Regions from separate parts of the Eubacterium limosum genome, predicted to be linked through region 3. Evidence: a T-box and tRNA genes for the amino acid it is inferred to sense, from the RefSeq annotation. Region 3 holds a T-box; the other regions hold tRNA genes.
The links. The T-box of region 3 lies ahead of pheS (phenylalanine--tRNA ligase subunit alpha). A T-box ahead of a tRNA ligase gene usually reads a tRNA of that ligase, here a tRNA-Phe.
Positions count from the first base shown of each region.

Region 1: it encodes a tRNA-Phe, which carries the amino acid that the T-box ahead of pheS (phenylalanine--tRNA ligase subunit alpha) is inferred to sense. The anticodon was not compared.
Region 2: it encodes a tRNA-Phe, which carries the amino acid that the T-box ahead of pheS (phenylalanine--tRNA ligase subunit alpha) is inferred to sense. The anticodon was not compared.

Region 1 is NZ_CP019962.1:2,605,340-2,608,610, reverse strand. Features, by position in the region: gene B2M23_RS12270 (GntR family transcriptional regulator) at 1-555, opposite strand, end outside; gene B2M23_RS12265 (cobalamin B12-binding domain-containing protein) at 555-1,226, opposite strand; tRNA gene B2M23_RS12255 (tRNA-Phe) at 1,869-1,944, opposite strand; tRNA gene B2M23_RS12250 (tRNA-Ile) at 1,979-2,055, opposite strand; tRNA gene B2M23_RS12245 (tRNA-Pro) at 2,079-2,155, opposite strand; gene B2M23_RS12240 (cation-translocating P-type ATPase) at 2,363-3,271, opposite strand, start outside.
Region 2 is NZ_CP019962.1:2,235,350-2,238,620, reverse strand. Features, by position in the region: gene B2M23_RS10385 (IS30 family transposase) at 5-1,000, opposite strand; tRNA gene B2M23_RS10380 (tRNA-Cys) at 1,133-1,206, opposite strand; tRNA gene B2M23_RS10375 (tRNA-Gly) at 1,214-1,288, opposite strand; tRNA gene B2M23_RS10370 (tRNA-Phe) at 1,331-1,406, opposite strand; tRNA gene B2M23_RS10365 (tRNA-Asp) at 1,638-1,714, opposite strand; tRNA gene B2M23_RS10360 (tRNA-Val) at 1,730-1,805, opposite strand; gene B2M23_RS10355 (class I SAM-dependent DNA methyltransferase) at 1,890-2,633, opposite strand; gene B2M23_RS10350 (M20 metallopeptidase family protein) at 2,657-3,271, opposite strand, start outside.
Region 3 is NZ_CP019962.1:3,800,604-3,803,874, reverse strand. Features, by position in the region: gene B2M23_RS21570 (NAD-binding protein) at 1-217, shown strand, start outside; gene B2M23_RS21565 (potassium channel family protein) at 120-539, shown strand; gene B2M23_RS17815 (TrmH family RNA methyltransferase) at 541-1,377, shown strand; T-box leader at 1,389-1,620, shown strand; gene pheS (phenylalanine--tRNA ligase subunit alpha) at 1,697-2,719, shown strand; gene pheT (phenylalanine--tRNA ligase subunit beta) at 2,732-3,271, shown strand, end outside.

The DNA.
Region 1 (3,271 bases), 1.2 Mb from region 3:
TTCTTTCTGAGCCTTCTGCGGCGTTATTTTCAAATCAATCTGAACTGAATAAGGCGAGATACGGTCTGCCAGAATCTCAACGAAATCTCTGGCCTCCAGCTCCTTCTCAATCAGCGGAAAGCCTGGATAGTAAGGGATATACTTGATGTCATAACCAATGGGCTGCTGCTTTTCATAAAGCACCCGTCTTATCCTGAGCACACGCGTATTGGGATGAATCTTCAAGATATAGACCAGATCTTTGGTCGATTCAATCACATCGACATCCACAATGTGTATCTGATCAATATCTGTGGTCTCAAAGCCGACTTCGTTGAATGTAAGGATATAATCGCTGCCATTTGTTTTCCTTACAAAATGCCCCTTTCCCTGGACCAGATAAACCAAACCGTCCCGCACCAGCATTTCCAGTGACTTTCTTACAGTCAGACGGCTAACATTGTAGGCTTCGCACAGAGCCGCCTCTGAGGGAATAGGGTCATTGGGCTTCAAAAGCTCCAGGTTAATCTTTTCCTTTAAATCATTTGCAATCTTTTCATAAATCGGTATATCCATTATCTGTAACCATTCTCCGCCCATTCGAGGCAGTACTCCAGCCCTCTTCCTGAATTTTTGACATAGGCATCCGCAAAAGCCTCTGGACTTTCCTGTTCCTTTTGCATCAGGCCTCCACCCACAATAATTTTCAGGTCATCACGCAGTCCGGCGTCATGGATCATCTTCAGCGCTTTTTTGACCTCTGCCGTGGCCGTGGTCAGCAGGCCGCTGAAGCCTAAAATCTGCGGGCGGGCCTCCCTGATTTTTTCGACAAAAACCTCGGGCAGGACATCCACACCCAGATCAATGACATTAAAGCCATTGACACAGGCCAGGCCAATAAAAATATCTTTTCCGATATCATGCAGATCGCCGTGGATGGTGCCGATCAGTATGGTTCCCCGGCTGCCCGGAGCTTCTCTCTGATCTGCCGCGCTGCGTTTATCAAGCTTCATAACCTCTTTAAAAATAATGCCGGCCATGATCAGGTCACCGATAAAGTACTCCTCTTTTTCAAACAGCTCGCCCACGTTGTCCATTCCCTGCTGAAGATACTCCGCAATATCGCTCATGCCTATCCCGGCATTAAGGGCTTTTTCCACCAGGCGCAGTGTCTTCTTTTCATTCAGGTCTGTCACACTTTTTATGATGTTCGTTTTAATTTTTTCTCTGGAAATGTCTGTATTCATTTTAAATCACCTTTACGCCTAGTATAACTGATTGTCCTTAAAAATACAACTCTGAACACCATACCCTGCTATCCGTCAGGGCTGCAATATTTTTCAAAAAATAAAAAAAGTCAGACTTGCTGTCTGACAAACCTGCGGCTAAATTTCAAAGTGGTGCCCAGAGGCGGAATCGAACCACCGACAGGCCTTCTTTTCCGGCTGCTGCCTGTTTGACGCTCTTGCTTTTTCGTCTGAGCTATCTGTCTGGCTTTATCTTTTCAAAAAATAAAAAAAGCCAGACCTGCTGTCTGACAAACCTGCGGCTAAATTTCAAAGTGGTGCCCAGAGGCGGAATCGAACCACCGACAGGCCTTCTTTTCCGGCTGCTGCCTGTTTGACGCTCTTGCTTTTTCGTCTGAGCTATCTGTCTGGCTTTATCTTTTCAAAAAATAAAAAAAGTCAGACCTGCTGTCTGACAAACTTGCGTCTAAATTTCAAAGTGGTGCCCAGAGGCGGAATCGAACCACCGACAGGCCTTCTTTTCCGGCTGCTGCCTGTTTGACGCTCTTGCTTTTTCGTCTGAGCTATCTGTCTGACTTTATCTTTTCAAAAAATAAAAAAGTCAGACCTGCTGTCTGACAAACTTGCGTCTAAATTTCAAAGTGGTGCCCAGAGGCGGAATCGAACCACCGACACGAGGATTTTCAGTCCTCTGCTCTACCGACTGAGCTATCTGGGCTTATGTTTTACTGAGCTTGCTTTTTAAAAGAAACTGGTGGGCCCTCAGGGACTTGAACCCTGGACCTGCCGGTTATGAGCCGGATGCTCTGACCAACTGAGCTAAAGGCCCGTATAATCGTTCAGATAAAAAAATGGTCGAGGTGAGAGGATTCGAACCTCCGGCCCCATGGTCCCAAACCATGTGCGCTACCAAACTGCGCTACACCTCGAAACAGAACTCTTATATTATATTATCTTTAACTCTTAATGTCAAGCACTTTTTAAAATTTTATTTTTTAAAACCGTGCTGCCTGCGACTGTCTCACTTGACGACTTGCTTATTCTAGCACAATTCTTAAGCCCCCGTCAAGCATTTTTTAACAAAAATTTAAAATAAAAAATCCAACCCGTATCGCGGCGATACGGGTTGGAAAAATCTACAGGGATGTCTGTTTTAAATCCAGCAGCTTATGCGCCACAAGCCACCGTTCGGTTTTATTGATGGCGGCCTTGAGCAGCAGCATAATGGGATAAATGAGGAACAGCATCGGCAGCAATACCAGCACCACCTGCCAGTTGGTGGGGTAGAACGGTATTACCGCGAAGAAGGTCGGGAAGAACAGCACTGCGCCCACATAGGTGATGGTCATTGCCCAGAACAGGATGGTCCGTTTAACATCGAGGGGCTGGCAGACACCGTAAAGGATAATGAGCCCGGTGACGCCGGTCAGCAGGCAGGCCATGGTAGACAGCTCACTGACGCTGAAATCCAGTATATTCCCAATAATCATAACCACGACAATATTCACGACAATGGTCAGCGCGCCCGGCAGGGCCTTTCTGAGCACTGTCTCCAGGAAATTGCCGGAGAGCCTGTTTTTGTTAGGCTCAAGAGCCAGAAAGAAGGATGGAACCCCTATGGTTACTGTGCTGATAAGCGTGAGCTGAATCGGAATAAAGGGGTACGCCTCGCTGGCCACAATCACAATGACGGCTAACAGAAAGGAGTAGATGGTCTTGACCAGGAACAGCGATGCCGCGCGGCTGATGTTATTGATGACGCGCCGGCCTTCCATGAGCACCTTGGTCAGGCTGGAGAAATTGGAATCCAGCAGAACCAGCTGTGAGACCTGGCGTGCAGCGTCGCTCCCCGCGGCCATGGCAATGCTGCAATCCGCGTCGCGCAGAGCCAGCACATCGTTGACGCCGTCACCGGTCATGGCCACCGTATGCCCCGCGTCCTTTAACGCATTGACAAGCACACGCTTCTGCCCTGGGGTAACGCGCCCGAAAACCGTATATTTGAGGGCGGCCTCCGCCACTGCCTCATCCGTCTCGAGGGTGGT
Region 2 (3,271 bases), 1.6 Mb from region 3:
ATTGTCAAGTCAAGTGCAACGTTATCGAATAATAGATCTCATAAGGAGTTTTAAACCCTAGACACTTTCGGGGGCGTTTGTTGAGCTCATCCACTTTGTTTTGTATAGACGAATCGGTTACTTTACGTAGGTCAATTCCCTTAGGAAAGTATTCACGAAGAAGCCCATTCGTGTTTTCATTTGTTTCACGCTGCCAAGGGTGGTGTGGCAATGGAAAATAAAACGGAACCTGATTCAACGCCTCCGATATTTCACCGTGTCTGGCAAATTCCTTACCTCTGTCGGGTGTAATGGAAAAACAAGGCTGTCCGGTCAAGCATTGAATCATTGTATCACGCACCTCAACAGAAGCTTTCTTTTCGGCCTTTTGACTAAGCAGAAAACGACTTTTCCGGTCGGCAAGGGTTACCAGGCAAGGGCCGGCTTTCTTACCAATGACGGTATCGGCTTCCCAGTCGCCTAATCGGCATCGGGTGTTCGCTTCTGCCGGTCTGTCTGCAATCGCATGGCTGATGGGGATTTTACCGCGTTTTTCAAGATGATCTTTTGTTTGCCGTGTTTTGCCTCGATGCCTGAGTTGACGGATGGCCCTGCGATTCCCATGAGACGCACGTTGCTCTTTGGTGTCGAACATTCCTGCATAAATCGCCCGATAGATTGTCGTATAACTGACCGGTCGATCCGCGTTTTCCAATGAAAATCTTCCTGCAATTTGTTCGGGTGACCACTGATGCTTAAGAAACCGATCACGGACATATTCATACAAGGCAGGATCAGATAGTTTTAATTGAGGTTTACATTGCTTTCTTCGACGGACATAAGCCGCCTGCGCGGCACTTGGAGAATAGCTGCCTTTGTTAGAATTGCGAGCCAACTCACGCGAAACCGTTGACTTGTTTCGTCCAATATTGTTTGCGATAAAGCTTAACGAATAATTTTGAGCGTAAAGAAGATATATCTTTTCGCGCTCAGATGGTGTAAGATGTTTATAATGACTCATAGCGCCTCCTGGTATTTGGATGTCTTTGCAAACTCCATTTTACCAGAAGCTATGGGTCATTATTTATTCGTTGCACTTAGATTGTATATTCAAGACAAAAAAGCCGCTGTATCAGCGACTAAAATTCAAGGTTGGAGGTGCTACCCAGAATCGAACTGGGGATAGAGGTGTTGCAGACCTTTGCCTTACCGCTTGGCTATAGCACCTTAAAAATGGAGCGGAAGACGAGATTTGAACTCGCGACCCTCGCCTTGGCAAGGCGATGCTCTACCACTGAGCCACTTCCGCTTATTAATCTATTAACACTGTCTGACCACTTAGTGATTAAAGTGGTGCCCAGAGGCGGAATCGAACCACCGACACGAGGATTTTCAGTCCTCTGCTCTACCGACTGAGCTATCTGGGCCTACTGTTTATCATACAGCTGTCAATGCTTCCCACTTATAAAATCCTTTATTCTGCCTGACTAAGCGATTCGCACCAAATCAAAGATTTGGACTCTCTGCTTATACCGACTGAGCTATCTGGGCTTGCATAAACTTGCAGCGACGAGTATTAATTATACTGTCTCAAGTTAATGTTGTCAAGTACTTTTTCAGAAAAAAATAAATACTTTTACGTTTATGTACTATAAAAATGGCGACCTGGAAGAGACTCGAACTCTCGACCTCCAGCGTGACAGGCTGGCATTCTAACCAACTGAACTACCAGGCCGCAGTACATAAAAAATGGTGGTCGCTATAGGGCTCGAACCTATGACCCCCTGCTTGTAAGGCAGGTGCTCTCCCAGCTGAGCTAAGCGACCATCAACTTGAGTACGTGCATTATTATACGGCAGCACGCACTCTTTGTCAACACTTTTTTCACACAAATTTTAAAAAATTTGAAATTATTTTTTTTCGGCCACAAACTGGACGCGGTCGCATTCGTTGCTTCCCTGCAGGAAAGTGCCAAAAGCGTAGATTTTAATATTGATAAAGCCCGCGTTCTTGAGCATGTGGTAAATTTCTTCTACTGTATAAATATACTGGCTCTGGCTTTCATCGTAACGGGAGTAGCGGCCGTCCTCCTCTTTTATGAAGAAGGAGAGGTCATAGTCCATACGCCCGGCTTCAAAGTCCGGCGAATTTTCCCATACACAGTAGACATTGTCCAGGTCATAGACATAGGTATTGTCCTTAATAACCTCTTTAAACTTAACTGGGGTGTTGATGTCAAAAAGGAGCAGTCCGCCGCTTTTAAGGGCATCCTGGCTGCAATAAATGAAGTTCTGAACCCCGTCCTTGTCGGGCAGGTAGTTGACGCTGTCACAGCAGGAAACTACCGCGTCAAATTCTTCGCCGATCTGAAAATTACTCATATCTCCCATAAAGAACCGGACATCTCCCAGGTTCTGTTCGGCGATTTTTTCATCCGCGACGGTCAGCATTTCCTCAGACAAATCCACAGCGGTTACTGCATAGCCCTTTTGGGCCAGCTCGCTGGTAATGTTACCGGTGCCGCATCCAAATTCCAGCACGCTTTTCACTTCATTTTTCGCATTGAGCAGCAGGCGGAACACGTAATCCCCCCACTGCTTATAGTCGATTTCGCGCATCAGGTCGTCATAGACCTGTGCAAATTTCTCATACATTCTGTTTTCTCCTCACACTCTTTTTAAAGGGTGTATTCTCCCGCTTTGGTAAGAATATTCATATAAACCTGAAGTCCTCTCAGAAGAACCTTTTCGTCAAAATTAAATCCGTGGGTATGGAGGTTCTGGGTATAGCCCTTCTCCTTACTGCCGGAGCCAAGGCCCATAAAAACACCGGGAATGGCTTTCCGATACATGGCGAAATCCTCAGCCAGCATCACTTTTTTAAACAGCTTCTTTTCATCTGCCTCACCGCACAGGGGCCAGATCTGGTCGAACAGGGCCTCACTATTGATCACCGGGGGGTACATATCGACAAACCTGATCTCAATCCTGCAATGGTACATCTGCTCAATACCCCTGGCCATATCCACCATACGCTTTTTCATGGCCTCCTGGACATCCTCTGAGAATGAGCGCACTGTACCGGAAAGGCTGACCTTATCGGCAATAATATTCATTCGGGTACCGCCGTTTATGGTGCCGATGGACAGCAGGGCGCTGTCATTGGGGCTCACCGTCCGGCTCACGATTTTCTGAAGGCCCGAAACGTAGTCAGCAGTAGCTACAATGGCGTCAATCCCCTGGTCCGGGTCGGCCGCGTGGCCGCTTTTTCCCAGAATATCAATATAAAATTC
Region 3 (3,271 bases):
CTATGTCACCTACGCTGTGCAAGCCGACGTTTCGGATATTAATGCTCTGAAGTCTATCGGATTAAAAAATGTGGACGCGTGTGATTATCTCTATTACCTCCGATATCAACAGCAGTATCATGGGTGTTGTCAACGCGCAGGAGCTTGGGATTCAGGAAATTTATGGAAAAGCCAACAATGCCCAGCACGAAAAGGTTCTGCTCAAACTGGGGGTTAAAAAGGTCTTTTCACCAGAACGTGATATGGGGGAACGCGTCGGCCACAGTCTTTATTCCGGTGATTTTATCGATGCACTGGAGCTTGATACAGACCATTCGATCGTTGAGGTTGACGCCTTGCATAAATGGGAAAACCAGGCCCTGGAATCACTGGATATGCGTACAAAGTACGGGCTCAATGTCATTGCGATCCGGTCTCAGGATCATTTAAATGTTTCGCCGGTGGCAACAGATGTTATCCGGGCCGGCGATAAGCTGGTCGTGATCGGAGATAATGCAGATATTAATGATGTCACCCGCCTCTATCAGTCTGGAAATTAAAATGATGGGCCAAGAATTAATTACATCACGCCAGAATTTGACGGTTAAGAATGTTATCAAGCTAAAACAGAAAAAAAACAGAGACCGCGAGAAACAGTTTATTCTGGAAGGAAACAAGCTTTTCATGGAGGCTGAAGCCTGGAATGTGGCGATCACTGCGGTTTATGTAACGCCGCAGTGGATTGAGGGAGCTGAAGAGGCTGTAAAGTCAGCTTTTAAACGTCTGAAAGACATGGGTATCCCGGTTTTCACTGTTGACGCCAGCGTTTTTGAAGCCATGTCGGCTTTAAAGATGCCGGAAGGTATTTTATGTACGGCAGATAAATTTGATACCTCTGAAAAATTTTTTGAAAAAAAATGCAAAAAAAACGGGAAAAAATGTCTGAGTTATGTTATATTAGATGATGTGCAGGATCCGGGCAATGTTGGAACCATTATACGTACAGCGGATGCCGCTGGCTTTGACGGTATTATCTGCTCATCAAAAACCGCAGATATATACAATGAAAAAGTTTTGCGCGGGGCCATGGGGTCGGTGTTTCATTTGCCGGTGCTTCAAACCTGTGCCCTTGAAGAAACGGTTCTTTTTCTAAAGGAGCAGGGTACACGTATAATCGGGACTTCGCTTCAGGGAAAAACTAGTCTGTCTGCTTCGCTGGCTGCACAGAAAGCTGTGGGCATTATTCTTGGCAATGAGTCAAAGGGAATGTCAAAGTGTATTGCGGACCTCTGTGATGACTTATACAAGCTACCTATGTACGGACATGCTGAATCTTTAAATGTTTCGGTAGCGGCAGGTATTTTGATGTACGATATCGCGCGGGCGATGCACGAATAAAAAAGAATATGATAAAGACGATGATGGAGAAAGTAGGCGGCACGCCGCTCACTTACAGAGAGAAAACCCCGGCGGCTGAGAGGGTTTTGGTGAACAGTGCTACTGAAGTTCCCTCCTGAGTTTTGACTGCCAAGGCACATGGTGCTTGTAGTGGTCAACGTCAACGTGACGTTATACGTGAGGGGCTGCACCAAATAGGTTGCGGCAACAAAGGTGGTACCGCGGAATCTATTCGTCCTTTATGCAGTTTTGCATAAAGGGCTTTTTTAGTTTGCTGCCGCGATCCGATAAAATTGTTATTATGAAGAAGGAGATAAAAATGCAAGAGGAATTAAATCGCATCAGAGAAAATTGTTTGGAAGATCTGAAAACTGTCGGCGATATGAAATCGCTCGATGACATCCGCGTAAAATATCTTGGTAAAAAAGGTGTTTTAACCGCTGCCTTAAAGGGAATGGGCAAGCTTTCCAAGGAAGAGCGCCCTGTTATTGGCAAGCTGGCCAATGAGGTTCGGGAGGAAATTGAAACCGGACTGGCAGGAAAAAAGGAAGCGCTGGAGACAGCGGAAATGATGGCAGCCATCGAAAAAGAAAAGCTGGATGTTTCTTTGCCGGGTAAAAAACCTTCTGAAGGCAATCTGCACCCTTTAAATATCATCATTAACGATCTGGAAGAAATCTTCCTGGGAATGGGCTTTTCCATTGCCGAAGGGCCAGAGATTGAATGGTCAAAATATAATTTTGATTATCTTAACATGCCACAGGAGCATTCGGCCAGAGATTTACAGGAAACCTTCTATTACAATGACGAGGTTGTCTTAAGAACTCAGACTTCACCCGTTCAGGTTCGCGTTATGATGGATGAAAAGCCGCCACTGCGTGTTATCTCTCCGGGTCGCGTTTACCGTGCCGATGAAATCGACGCGACTCATTCACCGGTGTTCCATCAGATGGAAGGGCTTGTCATTGATAAGGGTATTACGATGGCCGATTTAAAAGGAACCCTTGATATGTTTGCAAAAAAACTTTTTGGAGAAACTGTTCAGACTAAATTCCGCCCGCATCAGTTCTATTTCACCGAGCCAAGTGCTGAAATGGACGTAACCTGCTTTAAATGTGGCGGCACCGGCTGCAAAGTGTGCGGCAACAGTGGTTGGATTGAGCTTTTAGGCTGTGGGATGGTACATCCTAATGTACTGCGCCACTGCGGCATTGATCCGGAGGTTTATAGCGGATTCGCTTTTGGCATGGGCCTTGAACGTGTGGCCATGACCAAATACGGAATCAACGACTTACGTCTGCTTTTCGAAAACGACATGCGTTTTCTGACACAATTCAAATAGGAGGAGCCCCATATGTTAGTATCACTCAACTGGTTAAAAGAATATGTAAAAATCGAACAGGACCCCAAAACTTTCGGGGATATCCTGACAATGTCCGGCACAAAGGTGGAAACCATTGAGCCCATTTCGGATGAAGTTTCCGGTGTTATCACTGGTAAGATTGTTAAAATTGAAAAGCATCCTGATGCTGATAAGCTGGTTGTTTGTCAGATTGATGTGGCAGCTGCGTCTCCTTTGACCATTGTCACCAGTGCGACCAATGTTTTTGAAGGGGCGGTTGTCCCGGTTGCGGTAGAAAACTCAGTGGTAGCTGGTGGGCATAAAATGAGCCGTACCGATTTTCGCGGCATTATGTCCTATGGCATGATGTGCTCTGTTGAAGAGCTGGGGATGAATACAGATTTGTTTTCCCCTGAAATTAAAAATGGTATCTATATTCTGCCTGAAAATACTGAGCTGGGTGTTGAGGTGCGTGAGCTGCTCTGGATTGATGACAGCATCATCGAGGTGGAATTAACGGCTAACCGCGGAGACTGCCAGTCTATTTATGGC